Regions from separate parts of the Streptomyces sp. NPDC028722 genome, predicted to be linked through region 1. Evidence: riboswitches for the same ligand, from Rfam matches in the RefSeq annotation. Region 1 holds a riboswitch; each other region holds the start of a gene.

The links. A riboswitch is a leader RNA that binds a small molecule or an ion and turns the genes downstream of it on or off. The one in region 1 is predicted to bind thiamine pyrophosphate.
Region 2: it holds a riboswitch for thiamine pyrophosphate, as region 1 does, so the genes downstream of both, AB0F03_RS21050 (thiamine ABC transporter substrate-binding protein) here and thiC (phosphomethylpyrimidine synthase ThiC) in region 1, are expected to answer to the same signal.
Region 3: it holds a riboswitch for thiamine pyrophosphate, as region 1 does, so the genes downstream of both, thiO (glycine oxidase ThiO) here and thiC (phosphomethylpyrimidine synthase ThiC) in region 1, are expected to answer to the same signal.

Annotation. Positions count from the first base shown of each region.
Region 1 is NZ_JBEZWU010000006.1:166,784-170,378, forward strand. It holds gene thiC (phosphomethylpyrimidine synthase ThiC) at 1-1,639, opposite strand, end outside; TPP riboswitch at 1,632-1,808, opposite strand; gene AB0F03_RS12265 (YibE/F family protein) at 1,889-3,325, shown strand; gene AB0F03_RS12270 (SsgA family sporulation/cell division regulator) at 3,429-3,595, opposite strand, start outside.
Region 2 is NZ_JBEZWU010000013.1:87,534-91,128, forward strand. It holds gene rlmN (23S rRNA (adenine(2503)-C(2))-methyltransferase RlmN) at 186-1,292, shown strand; TPP riboswitch at 1,316-1,423, shown strand; gene AB0F03_RS21050 (thiamine ABC transporter substrate-binding protein) at 1,505-2,587, shown strand; gene AB0F03_RS21055 (iron ABC transporter permease) at 2,626-3,595, shown strand, end outside.
Region 3 is NZ_JBEZWU010000001.1:190,465-194,059, reverse strand. It holds gene AB0F03_RS00840 (thiazole synthase) at 1-567, opposite strand, end outside; gene thiS (sulfur carrier protein ThiS) at 571-783, opposite strand; gene thiO (glycine oxidase ThiO) at 780-1,949, opposite strand; TPP riboswitch at 1,947-2,058, opposite strand; gene AB0F03_RS00825 (hypothetical protein) at 2,112-2,462, shown strand; gene AB0F03_RS00820 (FAD-dependent oxidoreductase) at 2,495-3,595, shown strand, end outside.

The DNA of each region.
Region 1 (3,595 bases):
CGCACATGGAGCAGAAGTGGGCCGTCTTGGCGGGTTCCGCGGGCAGGGTCTCGTCGTGGAACTCCCGTGCCGTGTCCGGGTCCAGGGCGAGGTTGAACTGGTCCTCCCACCGGAACTCGAAACGGGCGTCCGACAGCGCGTCGTCCCACTCCTGAGCGCCCGGGTGCCCCTTGGCCAGGTCGGCCGCGTGCGCGGCGATCTTGTAGGTGATGACACCGGTCTTGACGTCGTCCCGGTTGGGCAGGCCCAGGTGCTCCTTGGGCGTGACGTAGCAGAGCATCGCCGTGCCCCACCAGGCGATCATCGCGGCGCCGATACCGGAGGTGATGTGGTCGTACGCCGGCGCGATGTCCGTGGTCAGCGGGCCGAGCGTATAGAACGGAGCTTCATCGCAGATCTCCTGCTGAAGGTCGATGTTCTCCTTGATCTTGTGCATCGGGACGTGCCCGGGGCCCTCGATCATCGTCTGTACCTGAAAACGCCTGGCGACGCGGTTGAGTTCCCCGAGCGTCCTCAGTTCCGCGAACTGTGCCTCGTCGTTGGCGTCCGCGATCGAACCGGGCCTGAGTCCGTCGCCCAGCGAGTACGTGACGTCGTAGGCGGCGAGGATCTCGCACAGCTCTTCGAAGTTCTCGTACAGGAACGACTCCTTGTGGTGCGCCAGGCACCACGCGGCCATGATGGAGCCGCCGCGCGAGACGATGCCCGTCTTACGGTTGGCGGTGAGCGGGACGTACGGCAGCCGGACGCCCGCGTGGACGGTCATGTAGTCCACGCCCTGCTCGGCCTGCTCGATGACGGTGTCCTTGTAGATCTCCCAGGTCAGTTCCTCGGCCCGGCCGTCGACCTTCTCCAGAGCCTGGTAGAGCGGCACCGTGCCGATGGGGACGGGGGAGTTGCGCAGGACCCACTCACGGGTGGTGTGGATGTTGCGGCCGGTCGAGAGGTCCATGACCGTGTCGGCGCCCCAGTGGGTCGCCCAGGTCATCTTCTCGACCTCCTCCTCGATGGAGGACGTCACCGCGGAGTTGCCGATGTTGGCGTTCACCTTCACCAGGAACCGCTTACCGATGATCATCGGCTCGATCTCCGGGTGATTGACGTTGGCCGGCAGCACGGCCCGGCCCGCCGCGATCTCCTCGCGGACCACCTCGGGAGAGACGTTCTCCCGGATGGCCACGAACTCCATCTCCGGCGTGACCTCGCCCCGTCGGGCATAGGCGAGCTGCGTCACCGGCCGGCCGCTCCGGCCCCGCCGCGGCTGGCGCGGGCGCCCGGGGAAGACCGCGTCCAGGTTGCGCAGCCCGCCGCGTGGCGAGGTGTGCCGGAGCCCGTCGTCCTCGGGGCGGACGGGACGCCCCGCGTACTCCTCGGTGTCACCGCGGGCGATGATCCAGTTCTCCCGCAGCGGTGACAGGCCCCTGCGGACGTCCGTGTCGGCAAGCGGATCGGTGTACGGCCCCGACGTGTCGTACAGCGTGACCGACTCCCCGTTGGTGAGCTGCACCTGACGGACCGGCACGCGCAGGTCGGGGCGCGAGCCCTCGACGTACGCCTTGTGCCAGCCAATGGACTTCCCGGCCTCGTCGGACTTCTCGTCCCGAACGGAGGCAGGCGTGCGTGCGTCCTTGTTGGTCATCGGACCTACTCCCTACGCCGGCATTACCCGGTAACAGGTTCGGCGGTCGACGCAGCGATTCCCGTGTGCCGATGTCCTGCGTGGAACCTGTTGGTTCCACGTGAAACATCGCGTCTACGGAGGTCAGCGCCCTCTCAGCCCGGTGCTCCGAGCTCCCGCGTGTGCAAAGGTGCCTCCACGCTAGCGGCATGGAGGGCGCGGTGAACAGTGGGCCCCCACCGTTCTTGCGATGATCGGACGGTGACCAGGATGGAGCAGTACTCGCATCAGCCACCCGATCCGCCCGGCCGAGACGGCCCGGGACAGGACCACGCGCACGGCCACGGAACCGGTGACGGCGGGCGCGACGGTCACGCACAGGGCCACGGAGCCAGAGAGAGCGGCCATCACGGTCACGCGCACGGCCACGGCCCGGCCGCGCCGGTCTCCCAGCATCTGCGGAAGGTGATCGCGGCGATCCTGATCCCGTTCACCGTGGCGGTCGTCGCAGGTCTCGCGGTGCTCTGGCCCGGCGGAGCCCCGTCCCACTCACGCACCGGCGTCGGTTTCGACCGGCAGACCCAGCAGGCCACGGTCACCCGGGTCACCGAGGTCAGTTGCGCGTCGGTGAACGCGTCGGGCGGCGCCCCGGCCGGCGCCCCCTCCGCCACCGGCGGCGCCCCCGCGAAGCAGGAGGCCGACAAGACCTGCAAGAAGGCGACCGTCCGCGTCGACACCGGCGAGGACACAGGCCGCACGTTCACCGAGATCGTGCAGCCGGACCAGACGCGGCAGCTGCACCGGGACGAGAAGGTCGTCGTCGCCTACGAGCCTTCAGCACCGAAGAACCTCCAGTACTCGGTGACCGATGTGAACCGGACGTTCCCCATGGCGTTGCTCGCGGGGGTCTTCGCCGTGGCCGTCGTCGTGGTCGGCCGGCTGCGCGGCCTCATGGCCCTGGTCGCGCTGGCGGTGAGCTTCCTCGTGCTGACCCTGTTCATCCTGCCCGCCATCCTCCAGGGCTCCGATCCGCTGGTCGTGGCCGTGGTGGGAGCGAGCGCCATCATGCTGATCGCGCTGTACATGTGCCATGGCCTGTCCGCCCGTACGTCGGTTGCGGTGCTCGGCACGCTGATCTCCCTGTCGCTGATCGGCCTGCTCGGCTCGCTGTTCATCGGCTGGTCCGCGCTGACCGGCAACACGGACGACAACACCGGTCTGATCCACGGCCTGTATCCGTCGATCGACATGAGCGGTCTGCTGCTGGCCGGTGTCATCATCGGCTCGCTCGGCGTCCTGGACGACGTGACGGTGACGCAGACGTCGGCGGTCTGGGAACTGCACGAGGCGAACCCGACGATGGGCTGGCGGGGGCTGTACCGGGCGGCCATCCGTATCGGCCGCGATCACATCGCCTCCGTGGTCAACACCCTGGTGCTCGCCTACGCCGGCGCCGCCCTGCCGTTGCTGCTGCTGTTCTCGATCGCCCAGAGCAGCGTGGGGACCGTGGCCAACAGCGAACTGGTGGCCGAGGAGATCGTACGCACGCTGGTGGGCTCGATCGGCCTGGTCGCCTCGGTGCCGGTCACCACCGCGCTGGCCGCGCTGGTGGTCTCGGCCGACCGGCCGGGAGCGGCTGCACCGCTGCCTGCCGGGGGGCGTCCCGCACCGGCGCGCGGCGGCCGGGGCCGGCGCCGGAAGCGGTGAACGCGGCGGGGCTGGGGCGGTGGTGCCGTCCACCGGTTGCAGAAGCGTTCCTGCACGGGCGCGGACGAGATGACGGTGCGTCGGCGCCTCGTACCGTGACGCTTCAGCCGGCGCTCTGTTCCTCGGCCAGGATGCGGTCCAGCGCCTCGTCGAGATGAGCGTCGAAGTCCGCCAGCGCGCCCTCCTGACCGAGCGGCACGAGCTTGTCCGTCCGGTCGAGGAAGGCCACCAGCGGCGGCGCCGACGAACGGAACAGTGCCTGGTCCCCGC
Region 2 (3,595 bases), on a different contig from region 1:
GCTCCGCATGGAGGGAATCGGAACGCCGGCAGTGGCAGCTCAGCCGGGGACGTGCAGTCCCGTCGGCCGGGCCGTCTCCGGGGCGTCCGACGCCGCTCAGTGGTGACCACCGATGCCTGTCGACGACAGCCGTAGGGAGAGACACCCGCAGGTCACCCGATTGGATCTGCGACACTGGTACAGCCATGCCTAAGCCCGGAGAACTCACCTTTGTCGCGCCGCGCGGAGCCAAGAAGCCGCCGCGGCATCTCGCCGACCTCACGCCCGCCGAGCGCAAGGACGCGGTGGCCGAGATCGGTGAGAAGCCGTTCCGTGCCAAGCAGCTCGCGCAGCACTACTTCGCGCGGTACGCGCACGACCCCGAGCAGTGGACGGACATCCCCGCCGGGTCGCGCGGCAAGCTGCAAGAAGCGCTGTTGCCGGAGCTGATGACGGTCGTCCGGCATCTGTCGACCGACCAGGGGGCCACGCGCAAGACGCTGTGGCGGCTGTTCGACGGCACGCTGGTCGAGTCCGTGCTGATGCGGTATCCGGACCGGGTCACCATGTGCATCAGCTCGCAGGCCGGATGCGGGATGAACTGCCCGTTCTGCGCCACCGGGCAGGCCGGGCTGGACCGGAACCTGTCCACCGCCGAGATCGTGCACCAGATCGTGGACGGGATGCGGGCGCTGCGGGACGGGGAGGTGCCGGGCGGACCGGCGCGGCTGTCCAACATCGTCTTCATGGGCATGGGCGAGCCGCTCGCCAACTACAAGCGGGTCGTCGGCGCCATCCGGGCGCTCACCGACCCGGCCCCGGACGGGCTGGGCCTGTCCCAGCGCGGGATCACCGTCTCGACCGTCGGGCTGGTGCCGGCCATCCACCGGTTCACCGACGAGGGCTTCAAGTGCCGGCTCGCGATCTCCCTGCACGCCCCCGACGACGAGCTGCGCGACACCCTCGTCCCCGTGAACACGCGGTGGAAGGTGCGCGAGGTGCTGGACGCCGGTTTCGAGTACACCGAGAGGTCGGGCCGCCGGCTGTCGATCGAGTACGCGCTGATCCGGGACATCAACGACCAGGCCTGGCGCGGTGACCGGCTCGGCCGGCTGCTCCGGGGCAAGCCCGTGCACGTCAACCTCATCCCGCTCAACCCGACCCCGGGCTCGAAGTGGACGGCCTCCCGGCCGGAGGACGAGAAGGCGTTCGTGGAGGCCATCGCCGCGCACGGCGTGCCGGTGACGGTCCGGGACACCCGTGGACAGGAGATCGACGGGGCCTGCGGTCAGCTCGCGGCCACCGAGCGGTAATCTGACCACGTCCACATATCTTCATATTCCGACAGGGGAGCGCCACAGCGCTGAGAGTGCGGCAACCGGGCCGCAGACCCTCTGAACCTCGCCCAGGTCATTCTGGGTAGGAAGTTCGGTCACCACTCAAGCTGTTGCGCCCTGCCCGGCCTCCCTCACGGATGCCCGGGCAGGGCCGCGTCTCTTCCTGGCCCACCCCAGGAGGACATCCAGTGCACAACAAGACCCTCGTGGCCGTGGCGGCGGGGCTCGGTCTCCTCGCCCTGCCCGCGCTGACCGGGTGCGGGTCGTCGGACACCGGGAAGTCCACGGACTCCAGGACCGTCACCCTCGTCAGCCACGACTCGTGGAGCGTCTCGAAGGACGTCCTGAAGGACTTCGAGAAGCGGTCCGGGTACCAGGTCAAGGTCCTCGAGGACGGCGATGCCGGCCAGGCCGTCAACAAGGCGATCCTCACCAAGGACAACCCGCAGGGCGATGTCCTCTTCGGCGTGGACAACACCCTGCTGTCCCGCGCCATGGACAACGGGCTGTTCCAGGCGTACCGGCCCAAGGGGTCCGACAAGGTCCTGCCGCAGTACCGGGTCGACCGGGCCGGGCACCGTGTCACGCCGGTCGACACCGGCGACATCTGCGTCAACTACGACAAGGCCTACTTCAGCGCGCACCGGCTGACCCCGCCGCGGTCCTTCGCCGACCTCGCCGAACCCCGGTACAAGAACCTGCTCGTCACCGAGAACGCGGCCACCTCCTCACCGGGCCTCGGCTTCCTCCTCGGCAGCGCCGCACAGTTCGGCGACGCGGGCTGGCAGGGCTACTGGAAGAAGCTCAAGGCCAACGGCGTCAAGGTCGTCGACGGCTGGGAGCAGGCCTACGACCAGGAGTTCTCCGGCTCCACCCAGGGCCGCAAGGCCGGCGGCGACCGCCCGCTGGTGGTGTCGTACGCCTCCTCCCCGCCCGCCGAGGTGATCTACGCCAAGAAGCGGCCCGCCACCGCCCCGACCGGGGTGGCGAGCGGCACGTGCTTCCGGCAGACCGAGTACGCGGGGCTCCTGAGCAACGCCCGCAACCCCAAGGGCGGCAAGGCGTTCCTCGACTTCCTGCTCAGCAAGGAGTTCCAGGAGGACATGCCGCTGAACATGTTCGTCTACCCGGTGCGCGAGGCCGCCCAGGTGCCGCCGGACTTCCTGAAGTACGGCCCCCAGGCCAAGGACCCGCGGACCATGGCCCCGGACCGGATCGCCGCCAACCGCGACCAGTGGGTCAAGACGTGGACGTCACTCGTACTGAGGTAGCGCGGACCCGGCGGGGGAGCGCGGCGCGGTTCGGGCTGATGGCCCTGCCCGTCGCGTTCTTCGCGCTGTTCTTCGCCTGGCCCGTGGCCGCGATCGTCGCGCGCGGCCTGAAGGCGGACGGCGGCTGGCGGCTCGGACGGATCGCGGACGTCGTCACGCAGCCCGACATCCGGCACGTGCTGTGGTTCACCACCTGGCAGGCGCTGGCCTCCACCGCGCTCACCCTGCTGCTCGCGCTGCCCGCCGCCTACGTCTTCGCCCGTCTGCGCTTCCCGGGCAAGCAGCTGCTGCGGGCCGTGGTCACCGTTCCGTTCGTGCTCCCGACCGTCGTCGCCGGCAGCGCCTTCCTCGCCCTGCTCGGGCACAACGGGCTGCTCGACCAGTTGTGGGGCGTACGGCTGGACACCACGGTGTGGGCGATCCTGCTGGCCCACGTCTTCTTCAACTACGCGGTCGTCGTCCGTACCGTCGGCGGCCTGTGGGCCCAGCTCGACCCACGCCAGGAGGAGGCCGCCCGGATGCTGGGCGCCTCCCCGGCGAAGGCCTGGCGGCAGGTCACGCTGCCCGCGCTCGCGCCCGCCGTGGCCGCCGCCGCGCTGATGGTGTTCCTGTTCACCTTCACCTCCTTCGGCGTGGTGCAGATCCTCGGCGGCCCCACCTTCTCCACCCTGGAGGTGGAGATCTACCGGCAGACCTCCGAGGTCTTCGACCTGTCCACGGCCGCCGTCCTCACCCTCGTGCAGTTCGTCGCCGTCGGCGCGATCCTCGCCGTGCACGCCCGGACCGTACGGCGGCGGGAGACGGCCCTGCGCCTGGTCGACCCCAAGGTGACCGCCCGCCGGCCGCGCGGCGGCGGCCAGTGGGCGCTGCTCACCGGGGTCCTGCTGACGATCGCCCTGCTCCTGGTGCTGCCGCTCGCCGTGCTCGTCCGGCGCTCCCTGGACGCCCCCGGTCTCGGCTACTACCGGGCCCTGACCGACCCCGACGGCGGTACGTTCCTGGTGGCGC
Region 3 (3,595 bases), on a different contig from region 1:
CGTACCGGCCCCCGCGTCCAGGATCACCGGCACGCGCGCGTGCTCCACGATCAGCTGGAAGTTGTGCGGGTTGCGGATACCGAGCCCGGACCCGATCGGCGAGCCCAGCGGCATCACCGCCGCACAGCCGGCGTCCTCCAGCTTCCGCGCGAGGACGGGGTCGTCGTTGGTGTACGGCAGCACCGTGAACCCCTCGTCGACCAGCGTCTCCGCGGCGTCCAGCAGCTCCACCGGGTCCGGCAGCAGCGTCCGTTCGTCGGCGATGACCTCCAGCTTGATCAGGTCCGTGCCCAGCGCCTCCCGGGCCAGCCGGGCGGTCAGCACAGCCTCGCCGGCGGTGAAACAGCCCGCCGTGTTCGGCAGCACCCGGATGCCGAGCCGCTCCAGCACGGACAGCACCGAGCCGTGCACGCCGAGGTCCACCCGGCGCATCGCGACCGTGGTCAGCTCCGTGCCGGAGGCGACGAGCGAGCGCTCCAGCACGTCCAGACTGGGCGCCCCTCCCGTGCCCATGATCAGCCGGGACGACAGGGTCAGCCCACCGAGGACCAGGGGATCGTCGGCCATGACTCAGCCTCCCTGCACGGCGGTGAGGACCTCGACGCGGTCGCCCTCGGCGAGGGCGGTCGCCGCCCACCGCGCGCGCGGGACGACGGTCTCGTTGACGGCGGCGGCCACCCCGCGCGGCGCCGCGGTGAGGGACCCCACCAGTGCGTCCAGCGCGGTGCCCGCGACGATGCGGCGGGGTTCGCCGTTGACCGAGATGGTGACGGAAACGCTCATGCGGGCTGCTCCAGCTGTTCCACGGGTGCGGCGCCGAACCGCCGCGGGGTGAACGGACGTGCCTCCGGCGGTAGGCCGCCGGTGACCAGGGTGTGCGCCAGCACGTCCCCGGTGACCGGCGTGAGCAGCACCCCGTTGCGGTGGTGGCCGGTGGCCAGCAGCAGCCCGTCCAGGCCGGACGGGCCGAGCAGCGGGGCGTTGTCGGGGGAGGCGGGCCGCAGCCCGGCCCGGGTCTCGGTGAGCGGCAGCTCGGTGATGCCGGGCACCAGCTCGTGGGCGTCGCGCAGCAGCTCGTACACGCCGCCCGCCGTGACCGTCGTGTCCCAGCCCAGCTCCTCGCTGGTGGCGCCGACGACCAGCTCGCCGTTCTCCCGGGGCACCAGATAGACCTGGCTGCCGCGGACCACCGCCCGCACGGTACGGCTCAGGAACGGCGCGAACCGGTGGGGCACGGTCAGCCGCAGCACCTGCCCCTTGACCGGCCGGACCGGTGGACGCAGCTCCTCCGGCAGGCCCGCGAGCCGCCCGCTCAGGCTCCCGGCCGCGAGCACCACCTGACCGGCGCTCAACCCGGTCCCGTCGGCCGTGGTGACCCCGGCGGCCCGGCCTCCCGCGACGTCCAGCCGCTCGGTCCACGCGCGGTGGAACACCACGCCGGCCCGCTCGCACGCCGCCATCAGGGCCGCCGCCAGCCGCCGCGGGTCGACCTGGTGGTCGCCGTCGACCCGCAGGCCGCCGCGCACCCCGGGCGCCAGCATCGGCTCCAGGCGCCGGCACTCCCGCCCGGACAGCCACTCGGAGGCGAGCCCCGAGCGCTGCTGCAAGGCGTGCAGGTCCCGCAGGTGGGCGCGGTCGTCGGCGTCGAGCGCGACGGCGAGGGTGCCGCAGCGGCGGTAACCGGGGTCGTGACCGGTCAGCTCGGTCAGCTCGGCCACGAACTCCGGGTAGCGGCGGGCCGACTCCAGGTTGAGGGCGAGCAACGTCTCCTCGCCGTAGTGCAGTTCGGTGACCGCGGCCAGCATCCCGGCCGCGACCCGGGCGGCCCCGCCACCCGGCTCGGGGTCCACCACGGCCGTGGCCAGCCCGCGTTGCGCGGCCCGCCAGGCCGTGACCAGGCCGATGATCCCGCCCCCGATGACGAGGACGTCGGACGTACGTGACGACATGGGCGTCCAGCCCCTCCCTTCGCCGGCATGACCCGGATCAGGTTCGTACGGTCGGAGGCCGCCAGCCTCCCTCTCAGCCCGGTGCGTCCGGGCTCCCGCGAGTGCTTGTACGGTGGCCACCCTAGCCCGCCCCGCTCACCACGCGTAAGGGAGTCCTCCGCCATGTCCCGCTCGCTCGACGGACTGCATTTCGCCCCCGTGGCGGACCAGGCCCCAGGTCAGGTGGGCACCCGCACCCGGTTCGCCTACCACGAGGACGACGGCGCGATCTGGGCCGGGTACGCGGGCGGCGACGTCGTGCGGGGCCACCTGGTCGGCACCCGCGAGGGCGACCGGCTGGACTTCCGCTACGTGCAGCTGAGGACCGACGGCACGACCGCCTCGGGGCACTGCGTGTCCACGGTCGTGGAGCTGCCCGACGGGCGGCTGCGGCTGGAGGAGACCTGGGAGTGGGAGTCCCGGCCGGGCTCCGGCACCAGCGTTGTGGAACAGGTCACCGAGCACGCCCCCTGACTGACGGAACGTCACCTGACTAAGGTGATCGGGTGAGCGAGCAGACAGCGCAAGAGGGCACGTCGCAAGGACCCCGCGTGGTCGTCGTCGGCGCGGGCATGGCCGGGGTCCAGACCGCGGTCGCCCTGCGGGAACAGGGCTTCCGGGGCGCGGTGACCGTCCTCGGGGCCGAGGCCCACCAGCCCTACGACCGGCCGCCGCTGTCGAAGGCCGTCCTGCTCGGCAAGGCCGAGGGTTCCGCCTTCGACGTGGACTTCGAGTCCCTCGGCGTCGAACTGCGCCTCGGCTGCGAGGTGCGCGGCCTGCGCCCCGGCGACCACGAACTGGACACCGGCACCGGCCCGGTGCCGTACGACGTCCTGGTCCTCGCCACCGGCGCCGAACCGATCACCCTGCCCGGCACCGAGGACCTGCCCGGCGTGCACCTGCTGCGCACCCTGGACGACGCCGAACGGCTGCGGCCCGTCCTCGCCCGGCAGCACGACGTCGTGGTCGTCGGCGCCGGCTGGATCGGCGCCGAGTTCGCCACCGCCGCCCGCGAGGCGGGCTGCGCGGTGACCGTCGTCGAGGCCGCGGACCGGCCGCTCGCCGGCGCCCTGCCCGCCGAGGTCGCCGCCCCCATGGCCGCCTGGTACGCCGACGCCGGCGTCGAACTGCGCACCCACGCGCGCGTGGAGCGCGTCGAGCCCGGCGCGGTGCTGCTCGCCGACGGCACACGGCTGCCCGCCGGCGCCGTCGTCGTCGGCATCGGCGCCCGCCCCGCCACCGCCTGGCTGGCCGGCTCCGGCATCGAGCTGGGCGCGCACGGCGAGGTCCTCGCCGACGCCCGCCTGCGCACCTCCCTGCCGGATGTGTACGCCGTCGGCGACTGCGCCTCGTTCCCGTCGGCCCGTTACGGCGAACGGCTGCTCGTCCACCACTGGGACAACGCCCTCCAGGGCCCGCGCACGGTCGCCGCGAACATCCTCGCCGCCGACCACCTCGGCGACACCCCGCAGACCTACGACCCGGTGCCGTACTTCTGGTCCGAGCAGTTCGGCCGGTTCGTGCAGCACGCCGGCCACCACGCCGCCGCCGACCACCTGGTCTGGCGCGGCGACCCGGCGGGACCGGCCTGGACGGTGTGCTGGCTG